Regions from separate parts of the Vibrio sp. 378 genome, predicted to be linked through region 1. Evidence: predicted binding sites of a transcription regulator. Region 1 holds the regulator's gene; the other holds the start of a gene.
The links. Region 1 encodes PurR, which represses purine synthesis genes. Its sites were predicted from a motif close to TNANGNAAACGTTTNCNTNA; they were not measured.

Region 1 (9,846 bases):
CATCCACTGAATAGGAGAGCCGCTATAGCTCTCCTAGTTGATATCCACATTGCCAACATGCACCAAATTGCCCTTCGTTTATTTCATGACATTTTGGGCATTGCCAATCTTGATACTCATGCCTATCGGATTGTTTTCGATATGCTTTTACTATTTCTTCAGCTTTCATCTTTTGTGCAGTGTCAAAAAGCCACACATAAGGATCGGTATCATCACCAAACGGCAGTTCTCCTTTTAAGCCGAAAATACCTTCTCCACGAACTTCACAGTAAATTTGTTCCACTTTAAGCAGCTCACATACAATGTGTGCTTCTGCTGGGTTTTTAGCGATAAATATTTTCATCAAAATACCCACTTCACCAATTACGAGTTTTGCTGACTTGGTGTCGGCCTTACTTTATTCATAACCCATTTAGTGATGATTGGAAATAGTCCCAATAGCGCAAAAGACGCTAATACTGCGGGTGAAACAATGCCCGATAGGCTTTCAATTGTTGCTAATTGAGTACCTGCATTCAGATATACGGCTGTGCCTGGCAGCATACCTATTTGGCTAGTGAGATAAAATCGACCTACAGACATCGGTGTTAAGCCCATCAGTAAGTTGATTAGAAAGAAAGGGAATACAGGGATTAGGCGCAAGGAAAATAGATAAAAAGCTCCGTCTTTTTCGACACCTTGATTAATTGCGTTGAGTTTATTTCCGAATTTGTTTTGTACCCAGTCACGCAATAAGTATCGGCTGCTCAAGAAGGCCAGTGTTGCCCCCATAGTGCTAGCGAAAGAAACCAGTAGCAAGCTTGTCCAAAAACCAAATAAGGCTGCACCAAGTAAGGTGACTACTGCCGCTCCTGGGATAGAAAAAGCGGTAATTGCAATGTAGGTAAAAAAGTAAATCGCAGCCGAGAATACAAAATTCTGATCGAGGTATGTAGTTAGTGCTTCTTGTTGGGCTTTTGCATTCTCTAAGGTTAAATACTGGCCAAAGTTAATACCTAAAAAGACGATAGCCGCTAGTAGGATGAGACCTAATATCAGTTTCTTATTCATAATTTTGATTCCAATTTGGGATATATGTAATAAGACAGTAGGAAAACCGAAAAAATTTCACAAAAAAACCGCAGATTAGACTGCGGTTTTACAAGATAGTTTTTAGGTCGACTTTTATTGGAGGCCGTTCATCAACTCATCTCGGCGAGCTTGAGGTACCACACTCCAATGAGTGCCGTTGATAGCACCTTCTAGTGCCCATAGCAACTCAATGTTGACGGTTGCAGAGTGCGTATCTCTTATCGCTTTATAGGCGTTAAGCGCACCTTCCTCTTCAAGCTTCTCTACGGATTCGATGCCGGCTTTTTTTAGCATGCGCTCGGTAGCCAGTCGTAAGTTAGGCAAATCTTTCAAACGGTTAGGCTTTGTACTTGCTTGCTGTTCTTTCTCAAGCTTTGCCTTTTTCAATGATTGATTCGCTACTTCGATTAAGCGTTCGCTTGATTCCCATAAATCGCTGGAAATAGCGTAGTACTTTGTAACGACTGGGAAGCCACGTTTTTTATAAACGTAAGGCTTTAGCCCTTGTTTCTCGAAGTCAGATGAAGTTTTTTGGTCTGCTCTGATATGAAGCTGATTGTTTACCACTAGTGCAAACATTGTTTCATCAGCGAATAGTCCGAAGCCACCAAACATTGAGCGCGACTTGATATTACCAAGTGCCTCAAATAGCTTCATAGAGTCTTTGAGTATCGGTTTATCCATGTTTTGTTATCTCGGTGTAATTAATATTACGCCACCAAAAGTCAGGTCCGAGAGAGTAGCAAACATGCGTAAAAACAATGTCATTACAGAGTAAAGTCATTGCTTACACACTTGCCATCGGTAACCCCGCTACCTTCCATATCGTAATATGGTTCAGGCCGGAGGCTTTGCGTCCCACTCTTTCGAATGGTTTGCCCTGTGCGTGACACAATGAGCATACTTCTTATATTGAATTAACATCACGGTTTAGCGTTAAAAGTGTGATTTCGGTTCAATAAAAATGATAGATTGAATGCTCTATTTTGCATATGGAAAGGTGCAAATTGGCCTTTGAAAAGGAGTTCTTAATATATATTACATTTATATAAAACAGGGAGTTAACGTTAGTCAATTGTTATTAGAGTGGTGTGAAGTATTAGAGAATGCTTAATTTTTCCAAAAAAATAAGCGCCCCTGTAGAGCGCTTATTTAACACGGTTAAATACAGTGAAATTTAGTTCATTTTTTTCACAGTATTTCGAATTACAAGCTCAGGTTGCATTTCGAAAATTCGTTTTTCGTGTTCTTTATCTTTGATACGCTCAAGTAGAATTTCGAATGCATTTTTACCAACACGACGTTTAGGTTGGTGGATAGTCGTTAGCGGTGGAGAGAAGTATTCCGCAAGCTCGATGTTGTCGTAGCCGATCACTGAAATATCTTCAGGAATTTTGATCCCGTTTTGTTGCAAGCGGCTCATTAGGCCTAGAGCCATTGTGTCGTTAAAACAGAATACCGCCGTCGGGCGCTTGTCCATTGCGGTAATTTTATCTGCAACTAATACGGCCGTATCACATTCAAAGTTACCTTCAAGGATCCAGTCTTCATTTACAGCTAGGTTCGCTTCGCTCATTGCGCGACGGAAACCTGCAATGCGCTCTTGGCAAGCAAGCTTTTCAAAATGACCGCTTAGACAAGCGATATCCGTATGACCATTGTCAATCAGATGTTTGGTTGCAATGTAGCCACCTTCTTCTGAGTTATCCATGATCTTGTCTGCTTGTGAGCTCTCTGGGCCCCAATCCATGACCACTTTAGGAATGTCCGCATGACGGTCAAGCATCTCTTTTAGTTCTTCGGTTAAGTCAGAACACATCACTAGGATGCCATCAACGCGCTTTTCAGCCAGCATACGAATGTAATCGCGTTGTTTTTCGTAAATCCCGCCTGTGTTACATAAAATCAGAGTATAGCCTTGGCGGTAACAGTAGCTCTCAACGCCATCAATCACTTCTGAGAAAAATAGGTTAGTTGATTGAGTTACTAACATGCCAATCGTACGAGTTGAGTTGCATTTTAGGCTGCGTGCAACGGCACTTGGCGCGTAATTCAGCTCGTCAACGGCTTTCATTACTTTTTCTTGCGTTGCTTCTGCAACGAAACGCGTTTTATTGATAACGTGCGAAACTGTCGTAGTGGAAACGCCGGCTAAGCGAGCAACGTCTTTTATCGTGGCCATAAATGGTGTCCTGTATCGAGCTACTGAAATATGTCGTATTGGATGTACCTGATGCTCTAATGGTTTCACACCTAGCAATCTAAAATTGGCGCTAAGTGTCTCGGCAGCGGTTGATCCAAGTGCGACAAAAGGGTGCGTAGCAGCATCGGTCGATGAATTTTATCTTTTTCTATCTGATGAGAAATTGCCATCAACCTGTTAAGAAAACACAAAAACCGCTATATTTCAGCGGTTTACATATAAATCATATTTAATCGTTTGCGCTCACATTTTAGCCCTATGTGGACTGACTAGCAATGTTTTCAGCAAGAGATTTGTGTATTTGAAGTCACATTTTGACTGCTAAATAACCAAGCGTCTTTGCGCTAAGTTAAGGCAAACGAATATTATACCCAAGTTACTTACAATCGGTCACTTTCAGGCACACAGGAAGCCCGATAGGCAGGCTCCCTAAAAATAGGCGGCAATTATTCACCAAGAAGGTAGGCGCTGTCTAGTTTACAAAATGCAACTAATAGTTTCGCGACACTTGAGTAAAATCCAAATTCATCGAATTTTTTACATTTGTCTGAAAACTGAGGTAACCAAGACATCAATTGTTGCTGGATAAAGTCGTTTTGTTTAACGAAGGCTTCTTCCATGTGTTTTTCTTGTTCAAGCTCGTTTGAGCGGATAATCATGTTCCCGAGAAAGTCGAGCTCAACGGCTAAGTGATCCGCAGGTTCCTTTAGGTTTTCGTCTACTTGAACGCCAAATTCAGCCATCAACTTTTCCATTTCCTCAGCTGGCTTGTCATTCAGTAAACCTGATTCACCAATGTACATGGATGCGTAAGGAAGAGCGCCGTATTTTTCTGTCTTCAAAAACAGTTCACAAAAGTCAGCTGCAAGCTCTAGTTGTGCATCTTCACGATCTTGTAACCGATTCAATGCATCAACTAGGCTATCAACGGCTGGTTTTAGCGACTCATTTTCACCTAAACCTGCGAGAAAACTGCGAATTTCAACACTGTGATAGGCTTCCAATTCTTTCTCTGTTAGTTCTTTTGCGAACAAGCTCGAAAACCACCAGTAAATTTCAGCGCGTTTTTCATTAAAAGCTTTCACTTCTTGCATTTTGGGCTCCTGAATGATGCTTCAAGTCATGCATCACAAAGTCAATTAGGGATATCCCCTAAGTGTAATCAATTAAAATGAATAGCAGTAACTATAATTGTTATGTTTTATGGTCAAAAATGACCGCTTATTAATAGCAATGGGCAAGCTTGTTTTGAATCAATAAAAACGCTAAATCTTGCGTTTTAATGTATCTATGACTAGAAATGTTACTAGTTATGAATAGAATACGTCTTGGATAATAAGAAGACAGAAAAGTGGTGTAAATGAGCTATCACGTATTAGTCGTAGAAGATGATGTTGTAACTCGTAGTAAGCTTGCGGGATATTTCCAAAATGAGGGCTACCAAGTCAGCGAAGCAGAGAGTGGCGCAGAAATGCGTGAAGTTTTGCAAGCGGGCGATGTAGACCTGATCATGCTGGATATTAACCTGCCTGGTGAAGACGGCCTGATGCTTACTCGTGAGTTACGTAGCCAATCGGATATTGGTATCATATTAGTAACAGGACGCACGGATAGCATTGATAAAATCGTAGGCCTAGAAATGGGTGCTGACGATTATGTGACAAAACCTTTTGAACTGAGAGAGCTGTTAGTTCGCGTTAAAAACTTGCTGTGGCGTATTTCAGCAGCGCGCAGTGGCAGCTCGAAAGCGAATGAAACCAGTGAAGAGCACATTGTGCGCTTTGGGGAGTGGACATTCGACATTCAACGTCGCGCACTTAGCCGCAACGGTGAGCCAGTAAAACTAACTAAAGCAGAGTATGAACTTTTGGTGGCATTATCGTCTTACCCTAACCAGGTGTTAAGTCGTGAGCGTATTTTGAACATGATCAGCCATCGAGTGGATGCGCCGAATGACCGCACCATTGATGTTCTTATTCGACGTATGCGCGCAAAAATGGAGTTCGATCCTAAGAACCCACAGATTTTTGTAACGGTGCACGGCGAAGGCTATATGTTTGCTGGTGACTAGTTTGAACATAACTCAATCGTAAAAAGAAAAGGAGAGCTTCGGCTCTCCTTTTTTGTGGCTTCAAGATAATACTAGTTTGCTTCAACCATTGGTGTTTGGCCGACAGTATCACGCAACCTTTGCCAAATACTGCCCAAGTACTCATGCCAATAAAGCTCTGTTTGTTCTAAGTAACGCGCTTTAGGTGAGTATTTATCCCAAGGTTGACTTATCTCGCTAATAGCTAAGAAGTTGGTCGGGGCTGGGATTGGTTTAATGCCTGCTGCGTTGAACTCATACAATGCACGGCTCATGTGACTCGCAGAAGTGACTAACACAATCTCCTTTTGTTGAACGAATGCAGCCGCTTGACGCGCCTCTTCCCACGTATCTTTCGCATCTTCTAATAAAATGATATCGGATTTCGCGACTCCCAACGCAAGGGCAACGTTCGCCATCATTCGCGCGTGGCTAATTTCAGAACCGCCAGCATAGCCGGATAAGATTAATTTCGCGCCTGGATACATTCTTAAAATACGAATGCCCTCAGTTAAGCGCATTAATGCTGCACGGCTTAACTGCGAGGTGGGTGGAATTTCGTCATCGATAACATGACCATTCCCTAAAACCATCACGTAGTCGATGGTGCCAGAAACTGGCAAAAAGGCTTTATGCTCTCGCTCTAACGGCATAAGAAGCTTGGTTGAAACAGGTTGGAAGGCAACAAGAAAAATGCCAACAAAAGAGAATAGAACAACGAAGCAGCCAGTTTTACGTTTTGTAGTAAAACTAATGAGAGCAAGACCCAACAAGCCTATCAGCAGCAATGCCGGAAGGGGCATAAGCATGGCTGACACTACTTTTTTCAGCTCAAACATACATAAATAGTCCGAAAAAACATCAATTGATAATAAAAATGAGGGTATCCCTCTTTATTCCTGCTTTCCTTGTGCCAGAATAGCGGCACAATCCGTTATGATAACTCAGCAGAAGTGACAGAAGACCGCAATTTCGACGATATCGCCCACAAATTTGCAAAAAATATTTACGGCTCCGATAAAGGGGAGATCCGCCAAATCATTGTGTGGGAAGATTTTCTACAGATTCTAAGTGAATTAGATGCTGACCAGCAACCCCTAGAAGTGTTAGACGCTGGTGGTGGTTTGGCACAAATGTCGCAAAAGCTTGCTAAGCTCGGACATCGAATCGCTTTATGTGATCTATCTTCGGAAATGCTGCAGTTGGCTAAGCAGGATATTGAAAAAAACGGTTTGCTTGAGCAGTATCGCCTGATTCATTCGCCTGTCCAATCCATCGGTGAACATATGGATGTACAGGTCGATCTGGTTATGTTCCACGCTGTGATGGAGTGGCTGGTTGATCCTAAGGCCGCACTTGAAACAGTTCTAGAGCAAGTAAAACCGGGAGGCATCGCATCAGTCATGTTCTACAACCACCACGGTTTAGTCTATAAAAATGTGGTTTGTGGCAACATTCCTCATATTTTAGACGGCATGCCTCACCGGAAAAGATTTAAACTACAGCCACAGAAAGGCCTAAAACCCGAAGAGGTCTATCAATGGATAGAAGATTCTGGTTTTAGTATTTGTGGCAAATCTGGTATTCGTTCCTTCAGTGATTACATAGGCAATATGCAATACATGGGCGATTACGAGTTTGAAGATGTGTTGGCGCTAGAAAAACAACTTTGTCGACAAGAGCCATACCTCTCATTAGGCCGCTACATACACGTGTGGGCTAAGAAGAACGATAAACAGGAATAACAATGAGTGAGATGACTCTCAATGCTGCAGAGCAACCAATCGATGAGCTGGTTGGCTGGGTTAAGCAGCACGATTTCTCGTTGAACCTGACCACAGAGCGATTGGCATTTTTGATAGCCATTGCCGTACTGAGTAATGAAAGGTTCGATGAAGAACTGGGTGAAGGTGAACTGCATGATGCATTTGCCATCGTCACTCGACTATTTGATGAGACCGGCGAAGCCTCCGCTTTTCGTGCGAACAATGCGATCAACGAGATGGTTAAGCAGCGTCTTATGAGCCGTTTTGTCAGTGAGATTACTGACGGAGCGAGCATTTACCGCTTGTCGCCATTAGCGATAGGAATAACCGACTACTACGTGCGTCATCGTGAGTTCTCAAAACTGCGTCTATCTATCCAGCTATCCATGGTAGCGGATGAAATGGCGAAAGCGATTGAGGCAGCACAAAAAGGTGGCACACCGGGTCACTGGAAGAAAAACGTATACGGTGTTTTAAAATATTCTGTAGGCGAAATTTTCGATCAAATTGACCTCAACCAACGTGTTATGGATGAGCAGCAACAGTCAGTGAAACAACAGATTGCTGACCTGCTTAACAAAGACTGGCGTGAAGCGATCAACAACTGTGAAGCACTTCTGTCAGAAACATCAAGCACGTTGCGTGAACTTCAAGATACGCTGCAAGCCGCCAGTGATGAACTGCAAACTCAGATCCTCGATATTCAAGAAATTGTTTACGGTGACCCTGAGCTGGAGTTTATCGAAGAAGCCTTGTTTGGTCTGCAAATGAAGCTGGACCGAATCACAAGCTGGGGCCAGCAAGCTATCGACCTTTGGATTGGTTACGACCGACACGTGCACAAGTTTATCCGTACTGCAATCGATATGGATAAGAATCGTGCGTTTAGCTCGCGTCTGCGTCAATCTGTCAAAGATTACTTCGATGCGCCTTGGTATCTGACTTATGCAGATGCGGAGAGGCTTTCCGACCTTCGTGATGAGGCCCTAGTACTGCGTGATGACGAGGTCACGGGTCAAGTTCCGATGGAAGTAGAATACGAAGAGTTTCAACAAGTCAATGATGAGTTGGCAGAGCGAATTGGTGACATGCTGAAAGCGCATAAAGATCAAGGCACACCAATCGATTTGAGTGTGGTACTGCGAGATTACCTTGCACAGCACCCTTACACTCATCATTTTGATTTAGCTCGCATTATCGTCGATCAAGCTGTACGTCTAGGGTATTCAGAATCGGATTACCAAGCGATTCAACCAGACTGGAAAGCAATCAACGAATTTGGGGCAAAGGTACAAGCGAATGTCATCGACCGATACTAATGAATACATGTCAGAGAATCTGGCAAAAGCAATTTCTAACCCTCTGTTCCCAGCGCTAGACAGCATGCTTCGAGCAGGGCGTCATATCTCAAGTGAAGATCTAGACAACCACGCGTTGTTGTCGGATTTCGAACTTGAGCTTTCTTCTTTCTACCAACGCTACAACACCGAATTGGTGAAAGCGCCAGAAGGTTTCTTCTACCTTCGTCCACGTTCAACGTCTCTGATTGGCCGTAGTGTTCTTTCTGAACTGGATATGCTGGTGGGTAAGGTATTGTGTTTCCTTTACCTAAGCCCGGAGCGTCTTGCGCACGAAGGCATCTTCACTAACCAAGAGCTGTACGACGAACTGCTTGCTCTAGCAGATGAAAACAAGCTGATGAAGCTAGTGACGAACCGTGCGACTGGTTCCGACCTTGATAAAGAAAAGCTGTTTGAAAAAGTACGTACGTCACTTCGTCGTCTACGCCGTCTAGGCATGATCATCAACATCGGTGAAACCGGTAAATTCAGCATCAGTGAAGCGGTATTCCGCTTTGGTGCCGATGTACGTATTGGCGATGACATGCGTGAAGCGCAGCTGCGTCTGATCCGTGATGGTGAAGCAGTAGTGCACACCAAAGAGCCAAGCCAAGGCAGCTTATTGTCTGAAGAAGATCAAGACGACCAAGCCCAAGAAGAAACAACAGAAGAGGGTGAAGCATGAGCATGATTGAACGCGGTAAATACCAATCGCTGACCATGGTCAACTGGAACGGCTTCTTTGCCCGTACGTTTGACATCGATGGTCTGGTCACCACGCTATCAGGTGGTAACGGTGCAGGTAAATCAACCACAATGGCGGCGTTCATCACCGCATTGATTCCTGACCAAACGCTGCTGCACTTCCGTAACACGACAGAAGCAGGCAGCAGCCAATCGTCTCGCGACAAAGGTCTGTACGGTAAGCTACAGCCGGGCGCGTGTTATGCGGCGCTTGACGTGGTTAACTCACGTAACCAACGCCTATTGTTCGCAGTAAAACTGCAGCAAGTTGCAGGTCGTGATAAGAAAGTAGATATCAAACCGTTTGTTATCCAAGGTCTTCCAAGCCATGTGAAACCAACAGATATCTTGGTTGAAAGCGTATCTGCGACTCAAGCTCGTGTACGTCAAATCAATGAAGTAAAAGAATCAATCGCCGAATTTGAAGGCGTTCAATTTAAAGCCTTCTCTTCTATCGTGGATTACCACGCACAAATGTTTGAATTCGGTGTGATTCCGAAGAAACTGCGTAACTCTGGTGACCGTTCTAAATTCTACCGCCTGATCGAAGCATCGCTTTACGGTGGTATCTCAAGTGCGATTACCCGTTCGCTACGTGACTACCTTCTGCCACAAAACGGCGGCGTGAAGAAA
Region 2 (9,846 bases), on a different contig from region 1:
CATCCAACATGGTGGTTGACCAAGATATTTTAAATTCAGGCCGCCAAACAGTAATCGGTCGAATTGCACAGACGTTACCGCAATTACCGACCGCACTCAGCCAGTTTGATACGAGAAACAACCGCCTCGCACTTTCGGCTTTGCTGCAAATCGAAGGCGACGTGCGTGACGCCATGGCTAAATATGGTCGTGACCGTATCGCAGTCGTGATCGGCACCAGCACATCTGGCATTTTAGATGGCGAAATCGCATTTGGTGAAAAGCTGGCAAAGGGTAATTTTCCTGCCGACTACCATTACACCAAACAAGAGCTTGGCAACTGCAGCGATTTTATTGCCGCCTACTTTGATTTGAGCGGCCCACATTACTCAGTTTCAACCGCCTGTTCTTCTAGTGGCCGTGTCTTTTTAACCGCACAACGCCTGATTCGCTCTGGCATTGTTGATGCGGTTATTGTGGGTGGTGTGGATACCATTTGTCGCCTCACACTAAACGGCTTTAACGGTTTAGAAGCTCTATCCGATACCCTTTGTAAGCCGTTTGACCAACATCGCAACGGCATCAATATCGGTGAAGCCGCAGCATTAATGTTGCTAAGCAAAACACCTGCGCCCGTTGCTCTTCTCGGAGCTGGCGACAGCTCAGACGCACACCATATTTCCGCACCACATCCAGAAGGGTTAGGCGCAGAAGAAGCGATGAGAAAAGCGTTGGCCAATGCAGGACTTACAGTGCAAGACATTGGTTACATCAACGCGCATGGCACAGCAACGCCGTTAAACGATGCGATGGAAAGCAAAGCCATTCATCGCTGCTTTGGAGACTCCGTTCCCGTAAGCTCGACAAAGCCACTTACCGGACACACATTAGGCGCAGCAAGTGCAACGGAAGCCGCGATCGCTTGGCATATTCTCAAGTACAACCTTGATTTGCCAATACAACACTGCGAAACCAAAGCAGACGATATCCATATATCGTTAGTTGAGACGCCAACCAAACTGGGTAACAAAGCGATTCTCAGCAACTCTTTTGCTTTTGGTGGCAATAATATTAGTCTTATTTTTGGTTACGCTCATGACTAAACTTCCTCCCATCGAACAACTTTTGCCACACGACAAACCAATGATCTTGGTTGATCGTGCTTTGGATGTTCAACAAGATACGATTCACTGCCAGGTTGATATCGCAGAACACAACCCGTTCTTCGACTCGACCTCTCAAACCGTGCCAGCTTACGTTGGCATTGAGTTTATGGCGCAATCTGTCGCGGCGTGGTCTGGTTACCACGCATTAATGAAAGAACAAGCGCCACCGATTGGCTTTTTGCTTGGTAGCCGTCGATACACGTCTGAATGCGATACGTTTTCTCGCGGACAGGTGCTCGATGTGTATGCTGAAAAAGTTATGGAAGATAACGGTATGGCGGTTTTTTCAGCCCGTATTGAGCTACAAGGAACTGTTGTAGCGACTTGCCAATTGAACGTTTACGTTCCATCAGAAGAAAAATTACAAGAAATGAAAATCAGGAGTCAACAATGACCCGACAAGTCCTCGTTACAGGTGCCAGCAAAGGCATCGGTAAAGCCATTGCCGTTCAATTAGCCAAAGATGGTTTCCAAGTCATTGTCCATTACATGGGCGATCAACAAGGCGCGCAAGACACCCTAAACACCATCGAACAGCATGGTGGTAGCGGTCGTCTTATCCAATTCGACATCAGTGACCGTGCAGATTGTCGTGAGAAGCTAGAAGCCGATATCGCCGAACACGGCGCTTACTATGGCGTCGTAAACAACGCTGGCATCACAAAAGATACCGCTTTCCCTGCGATGACCGAAGAAGAATGGGATGGTGTGATTCATACCAACTTAGATAGCTTCTACAACGTTCTTCACCCTTGTGTTATGCCAATGGTGCAAAAGCGCAAAGGCGGCCGAATTGTTACGCTTGCATCAGTCTCTGGCCTAATGGGGAATCGTGGTCAAACTAACTACAGCGCAGCGAAAGCGGGCGTAATTGGTGCAACAAAATCACTCGCGCTTGAACTGGCAAAACGCAAAATCACCGTCAACTGCGTTGCTCCAGGGCTTATCGACACAGGCATGGTAGACGAACACGTGAAAGAACATGCGATGCCGCAAATTCCTTTGCGCCGCATGGGAGAGCCAGAAGAAGTTGCTGGTTTAGTCAGTTACCTTATGTCTGACATCGCAGGCTATGTAACTCGCCAAGTCATTTCGGTAAACGGAGGCCTAGTATGAACCGTCGAGTCGTTGTAACCGGAATGTCGGGCGTGACTGCGTTTGGTAACAATTGGCAATCTGTCGAGCCAAAACTGCGTGACTGCCAGAACGCGACGCAATACATGCCTTCTTACGAACAGTATGATGGTTTGAACACCAAGCTCGCGGCACCAATTTTAGATTTTGAACTGCCAAAGCACTACAAGCGCAAGCAAGTACGCGGCATGGGGCGTGTTTCTAAATTGGCGACCGTCGCAACAGAAAACGCACTGAGCCAAGCAGGTTTGATTGGTAACGACGTACTCACCAATGGTCAAACGGGTATCGCATACGGCTCATCAACAGGCAGTACTGACGCAATCGGCGCATTTGGTGTCATGCTGAATGAGAAAACCACTAAAGCGATCACCGCAACGACTTACGTGCAGATGATGCCGCATACCACGGCAGTGAACGTTGGTCTATTTTTCGGTTTGAAAGGCCGAGTGATCCCAACCAGCAGTGCATGTACCTCTGGCAGCCAAGCAATCGGCTACGCCTACGAAGCGATCAAGCACGGCTACCAAACGGTCATGGTTGCTGGTGGCGCTGAAGAATTGTGCCCAACGGAATCCGCTGTCTTCGATACCCTTTTTGCCACCAGTCTAAAGAATGAAGACCCGAAAAGCACACCAAGACCTTATGACTCCGATCGCGATGGTTTGGTGATTGGTGAAGGTGCGGGAACGCTAGTTCTGGAAGAGTACGAACACGCCGTCGCTCGTGGCGCGAAAATCTATGCAGAAATCATCGGTTTTGCCAGCAACTGTGATGCCGCACACGTCACTCAACCACAGATGGAAACCATGCAAATCTGTATGGAAATGGCTTTGCAAAACGCGGGGATTCCTGCTGAGAAGATCGACTATGTATCTGCTCACGGCACTGCCACCGACCGCGGCGATATTGCGGAAAGCAACGCAACAGCGAATGCTCTGGGCAAAGTGCCAATAAGTTCACTCAAGAGCTACTTTGGCCACACACTAGGCGCCTGTGGCGCGATTGAAGCGTGGCTAGGTTTAGAAATGATGCACACAGGCTGGTTCAACCCAACGCTCAACCTAAAAAACCTCGACGAGCAATGTGGTGATTTAGACTACATCGCCGGACAAGGCCGAGAGCTGGACGTGAAATATTTGATGAGTAACAACTTCGCCTTTGGCGGCATCAACACCTCCATCATCTTTAAAAAGATGTAATGCCCTTAGTAAATGCAAAAGCGCTGGTTAACCAGCGCTTTTTTGTTGGTTGCCTATCAGGTTCATATATCACGCTGTAACGGCAAACAAGACATTACCATTCCGCGATACAAAGGCGACTTTTAACACCACGAATTTGTAATCCCATCGCTTCAAAGACATGCTCAAAATCTTGACAAGATGCAGGCACATTAGGTAGCGACAATGAAGCCTCGGTAAAAAACGTCCGACTCAAATTATCCGTCTCTCCCCAAGCTAACTGCCACCAATCCAAAATTCGCGGCTTGGATGCGTTTAATCGATAGCTAGCAGGAATACGATCACGCTTGTTTAGGTTTTCAACCTTAGATGTTGGTAGTAAGTTCCACTTATCATTGTTGGGCCAATAAGCAAATGGCAAACAGTGATCAACGTGATACTCATTTCGTAATTTGCTTCCACTCCATACACTGACAATGTCGCAATGGCTGAGCTTCAACTGTTCAATTCTCTTTCGCACGACTCGCGTATCATGGTCTTTATCAATCCAGACCAAACAATCATGATACGTTTGCAGTGGAATACCCCGCTCTTGATTAGACCGAAATCGTTGCATTTCCATAATCCATTGGTTGACCACCAGCGGCTCAATCCAAGAGTTATACAATCGAAAACAATCCCAAAGGCTTTCATCCAACACAAACAGCCCATAACCTTCGAGGAACTCGCTATCCACAACAATTGAACGTTTTGGCTTCTTAGCTGAACGAATCATTTCAAAGTAAGGGTTTGATTTATCACCTTGATAGGTAAAAGTGACGGGACCATCTTTTATGGTTTTTAAGCTGTCTTTTATCGCTTTATCAAGCGCCACTGCATCTTCACCAAAAAATGTCGTGCCTATAGCAAGATCATCAGGACTTAAATGGGAAAGTCTGCCCCAGCCATCGGGCTTTATAAAACCTAGCCCTTTAGACGAGTTCGAGCTTTGCTGGATGTTCTCTTTATCGATTAAACGCTTAAATTGACGAATCCAATATAAGCCAACTAATCCTAATGGGATTGCAACTTTACCTTCGCTGCGATCAACCACTGCACCAGAATGAGCGTCTGCAATACGTAGTAAAGTACGTAGTAGTGCGAGCTTATAGGTAGCCGATTTGGAATCATTGACGATAATGTGGCGAACCTTATTCAGATCACCGGAACCATCATCAGGCAAAGACATCACTACAGTTTGCCAAGATACACCCGTTCGCTTTAACTGATCGTCATCGAGAGATACGTTTCTCACCATTAAAGCGCTATTCTTTGCAAACTTTTCGAGCTCTTCAACCGATACGGGATAAGCTTTACGACCGTCAGAAAAGTCACCGTGACGAAGGCTAATCACCAATCGACCATTAGGCGCTAACAAATTTGCAAGTTTGCGAAATGCACGTTCACGGTGCGTAGGCGCAAGATGCATCCATACCGCACTGACAAGAATTAAATCGAAGCGAAAGCCAAGATTAATGGTTTTCTCAAGCTTAGGTAATGCATCTTCAAGCCAAGTAACGGAATCGCCACAGTAAGACTTACCAAGCCTTAGAAGTGCTTGAGCAGGCTCAATCGCAACAACTTCACACCCATGCTCAGCCATCCATTTCGCGTCTCGACCAGAGCCCGCGCCAACATCTAACACACGATCTCCAGCCTGGGGCCAGAAGACTCTCCAACTCGCGTGGACATCCTCAAACTGGATCGATGTGTATTGCTTCGCGAAAGAGTCGGCGTGTCGGTCATAAAAGTTAGAAGTGGCAGGCATAAAGGTTAACGAAAGGTAATTAATATGCGTCCATATTAATTGCTAGAAATTGCAATGGCTAGAATGCCATTCAAAAGTTGTAGATAGAGTGGCAATTACAGCCAAAAACCTAAAAACGACAAAGCCCCGACGACTCAAAGAGTTACCGGGGCTTTTGAATAAATGGCACGCCCTATTGGATTCGAACCAATGACCACATCCTTAGAAGGGACGTGCTCTATCCAGCTGAGCTAAGGGCGCGCTACAGGGACAGGATTATACGAGTTCAAACGGGTAAATCAACGGGTTTTCATAACATTCTGATCTGAATGCCTAAAAAAAGTCCATTAAAACGCTTAATGTTCAAAAACACCACAAAGCAAACGTTTGCGTATGGATGTTGATAAGAAATTCTGCGACAATGCGCCGCAGATAATCTGCCTTCTTAATTTATAAGGAAAGTCATGACTGCTCAAAATATAGACGGAACTCTCATTTCCCAAACTGTTCGATCTGAAGTGGCTGCACGTGTTAAAGCACGTGTTGAAGCTGGGCTACGTGCTCCTGGTTTAGCAGTGGTTCTAGTTGGTGAAGATCCTGCTTCTCAGGTTTATGTCGGTAGCAAACGCCGCGCATGTGAAGAAGTTGGGTTTGTTTCTAAGTCTTTTGACCTTCCTGCGTCTAGCTCAGAAGAAGAGTTACTAGCTCTGATTGATGAATTAAACAACGATGATGAAATTGACGGCATTCTAGTGCAATTACCCCTTCCTGCGGGCATAGACACAACACATGTTTTAGAGCGCATTCACCCAGAGAAGGACGTGGATGGCTTCCATCCTTACAACGTTGGTCGTCTTGCGCAGCGTATTCCAAAGCTTCGCTCTTGCACGCCAAAGGGCATAATTACCCTACTCGACCGTTACAACATTGAGCTACGTGGTAAACATGCGGTTGTGGTTGGTGCATCAAACATTGTTGGTCGTCCAATGACACTTGAGCTGCTGCTTGCGGGCTGCACAACAACAACATGTCACCGTTTTACCAAAGACCTAGAGAGTCATGTGCGTCAAGCTGACGTTGTCGTGGTTGCGGTTGGTAAGCCTAACTTCATCCCTGGTGAGTGGATTAAAAAAGGCGCAGTGGTGGTCGATGTCGGTATTAACCGTCTTGATTCAGGCAAACTAGTTGGCGACGTGGAATACGACAAAGCACGTGAAAGTGCGAGCTTTATTACTCCTGTTCCTGGTGGCGTTGGCCCAATGACCGTCGCAAGTTTAATTGAGAACACGATGCTCGCTTGCGAACAGTTCCACACAGACAAATAACGTAAAACTTCAGATACGAAAAAGGCTCCGCAAGGAGCCTTTTTGCTAATTGTTGATATCTATTTCAATTACAGACTTAAAATCACGCCCGCAATCGAAGCGCTCATTAAGTTCGCCATGACACCAGCGATAATCGCACGGAAACCATGCTTAGAAACAAATGCACGCTTTTCTGGTACCAATGAGCCCAACCCACCAATCAGCATCGCCATGCTTGAGATGTTTGCAAAGCCACACAAAGCAAACGTCACGATTGCTTGTGAGTGTTCACTAAGTTGAGACTTCACTTCTGCAAGCTGGATGAAAGCGACGAACTCATTCACCACAATCTTGTTACCAATCAGCGAGCCTGCTGTGGTTGCTTCTTGCCATGGTATACCCAACAACCAAGCGACTGGCGCAAACACAAAACCTAGGATGAGCTCAAAACTTAAGGGGGTCCCAATAAGATCACCTATCCAGCCTAACATGCCGTTTAGCATTGCAATGACACTAATAAACGCCAGTAACGTACCACCGACCGATACAGCAATGCGTACACCCGCCATGGCACCATCGGCTAATGCTTCTACTACGTTGGTTGCACGTGGAATTTCAACTTGGCTAATGTCGATATCTGCTGCTTTATCCGTATCTTCTGGCATTAAAATTTTTGCCATCAACAAGCCGGCAGGTGCTGACATAAATGCAGCAGCAATAAGATAGTTGAGATCGACACCCAGTGATGCGTAACCAACCAACGTTCCGCCAGCAACTGACGCTAAACCACCTGTCATAACTGCAAAGAACTGCGAGTCAGTCATGTGTTTTAGGTAAGGCTTTACCATTAATGGTGCTTCAATGGTGCCAACAAAGATATTCGCCGTAGCAGACAAAGACTCAGCACGACCGATACCCAGCAGCTTTTGAATACCACCACCGATAAAGTTAATGATTTTTGGCATCACACCAATGTGATAAAGACCTGAGATAAGAGAGGAGAAGAAAACGATGATACCCAGAACATTGATCGCAAAGGTGAAGCCCCCTGTAGCCAAATTACCGAATAAAAACGCAATGCCCTCTTGACCATAGTTGATCAAATTCGACACAACACTGCTCACTGAATTCAGCGCATCTCGTCCTGCTGGTACATATAAAACCAACAACGCAAACAGTACCTGCAAAGCAAACGCAAACGACACCGTTCTCAGCTTTATATTTTTTCTATTTGTAGAAAGTAGCCATGCTAGGAATAGTATGGCTACGATACCAATAATTGAGTTCATAAAATGAATCCGACAGAAGGGGGATATGGAAGGCACCGGATTGTATAGCGGACTCAAAATGCTGCAAGTTGAGGATGTTAACAGTGTGAAAAGTTTAAGCGACCAATAACTGACCAACAAAATAACCAATTGAATTTATTGAAGATAAACGTTTGCTTATTTTAATTATTTCCATATGGAAAATATGTTTCTGATTCAGGAAAAATTTTTGTGAAGTGAATCACCTTATGTGTCGTTCTACAACGTCATTGATCCTGTTATTTAGGAATAGAGATGTAAGGCGCCAAACGTTGGTCCCAATGACAAGGGTTGCCGATCTTCTGTTTGATAAAGTTAATCACTGCGGATATTTTTTTTGGCATATGTTGGCGGCTTGGGTATACCGCATAAAACGGCATCGACTGGCTGGCTTTCCAGTCAGGTAACAGCTGTATTAACTTACCCGTTCTGAACTCATCACCCAGCAAGTAAGTGGCAAGGTAGGCAATACCCCAACCTGCAATAGCCGCATCCCGGACGGCTTCTGCCAGATCTACTGAATAGTTACCCGAGACTTTTACGTTCAATTCTTGCTGATCTTTGGTAAACGCCCACCCCGTATAGTCACGCTCCCAGCTTCTGTATATGAGGCAGTTGTGAGCAGATAGGTCATCCGGTTCTGTTGGCGTGTCATGTTTCAATAAGTAATCTGGCGATGCCGCAACAACAAACTGGCAATCCGTCAAACGCTGCGCAATGTAACCTTCAGGCAAATGCTCGTTGTTGGTTACCCATAAATCGAGCCCTTCGGCTAACATATCGACCTTATAGTCAAACAGATGTACTTCCACTTGAAGTTGAGGATACAGTTCGCGTAACTCTTGAATCGCTGGAATAATGTGTAAGGTACCAAATGATTGCGACAACCCAAGACGTACCAAACCTGCCACTTCATCCCGCTGGGTTTCCATCTCTAATGTGGCGCTGCTCACCGCTTGTACCACTTGCTCACAGTGATGAAAAAAGGTTTTCCCTGCCTCAGTCGGCGTAAAGCTTCGCGTAGTGCGTTGAACAAGCTTGATACCAAGAGACGCTTCTAACTGACTCAACTGTTTACTCACATGAGACACCGACACGCCTAAGCTCTTTGCAGCAGCTGTGAAGCTTTTGTGTTTAAGAAGAGCGGAGAAAATCACCATTTGTGCGGCACGTTCAGATAACACGCTTTACCTCGATTTGGTTATAGAAAAAACAAAGGGCTCCGAAGAGCCCTTGTATTGAAGACTGAATGCCAAATTGTTTGATGGCAGATCAGTATTTAATGCGGTCAGCCAAGTGACTCACAGCAAGTGCGAAGTAGTAAGAGCGGTTCCACTTCATCAATACGTTGTAGTTATTGTAAACCAGATACGTACGACCATTCTCGTCGTCCGGCATGATCAACCATGCTTTGATGTCTTCATCCAGTTTTGGCAACGGGCTACCGTCATATTTTGTGATACCTAATTGGCTCCACTCTTGAAGGTATTTGCCTTTTTCAGCCGTGCGCCCTTCTAGGCTGCGATCAATATTTTTAGGAACCTTAACTTGGCGACCCCAGGTATATTTATCATCCCAACCAGACTTGCTCAAATAGTTAGCGGTTGATGCAAACACGTCCGCTTCAGATTGCCATATGTCTTTTTTACCATCCCCGTTGCCGTCAGCAGCAAAACGAAGGAAAGAGCTTGGCATAAACTGGCATTGACCCATAGCACCAGCCCATGAGCCTTTAAAGTTCTCTAGCTCAATATGGCCTTGATCGAGGATCTGCAGTGCCGACATAGTCTCTTTACGGAAAAACTCTTCACGACGGCCTTCAAATGCCATTGTGGATAGTGCATCAATCACTTTAAAGTTGCCGGTAAACTTACCAAAGTTACTTTCAACTCCCCAAAGTGCCACAATAAAGCGCGGGTGGACACCGTACTCTTCGCCTATACGCTTTAGCTCGGTGTAATGCTCTTTGTAGAGTTGTCTGGCTTGCTT

Region 2: R7Q48_RS10900 (NupC/NupG family nucleoside CNT transporter) is a predicted target of PurR. The motif match lies at 7,980-7,999, and genes of this name have one in related genera.

Annotation. Positions count from the first base shown of each region.
Region 1 is NZ_JAWOUO010000004.1:94,288-104,133, forward strand. Features, by position in the region: gene R7Q48_RS09200 (DUF2007 domain-containing protein) at 23-343, opposite strand; gene R7Q48_RS09205 (TVP38/TMEM64 family protein) at 364-1,050, opposite strand; gene R7Q48_RS09210 (TfoX/Sxy family DNA transformation protein) at 1,165-1,755, opposite strand; cyclic di-GMP riboswitch class I at 1,872-1,961, opposite strand; gene purR (HTH-type transcriptional repressor PurR) at 2,249-3,253, opposite strand; gene torD (molecular chaperone TorD) at 3,721-4,368, opposite strand; gene torR (two-component system response regulator TorR) at 4,635-5,345, shown strand; gene elyC (envelope biogenesis factor ElyC) at 5,417-6,202, opposite strand; gene cmoM (tRNA uridine 5-oxyacetic acid(34) methyltransferase CmoM) at 6,317-7,108, shown strand; gene mukF (chromosome partition protein MukF) at 7,111-8,448, shown strand; gene mukE (chromosome partition protein MukE) at 8,429-9,154, shown strand; gene mukB (chromosome partition protein MukB) at 9,157-9,846, shown strand, end outside.
Region 2 is NZ_JAWOUO010000005.1:58,783-68,628, forward strand. Features, by position in the region: gene R7Q48_RS10865 (beta-ketoacyl-[acyl-carrier-protein] synthase family protein) at 1-1,082, shown strand, start outside; gene R7Q48_RS10870 (hotdog family protein) at 1,075-1,539, shown strand; gene fabG (3-oxoacyl-ACP reductase FabG) at 1,536-2,261, shown strand; gene R7Q48_RS10880 (beta-ketoacyl-ACP synthase) at 2,258-3,481, shown strand; gene R7Q48_RS10885 (class I SAM-dependent methyltransferase) at 3,576-5,267, opposite strand; tRNA gene R7Q48_RS10890 (tRNA-Arg) at 5,431-5,507, opposite strand; gene folD (bifunctional methylenetetrahydrofolate dehydrogenase/methenyltetrahydrofolate cyclohydrolase FolD) at 5,711-6,571, shown strand; gene R7Q48_RS10900 (NupC/NupG family nucleoside CNT transporter) at 6,640-7,839, opposite strand; gene R7Q48_RS10905 (LysR family transcriptional regulator) at 8,097-9,041, opposite strand; gene R7Q48_RS10910 (lytic transglycosylase domain-containing protein) at 9,130-9,846, opposite strand, start outside.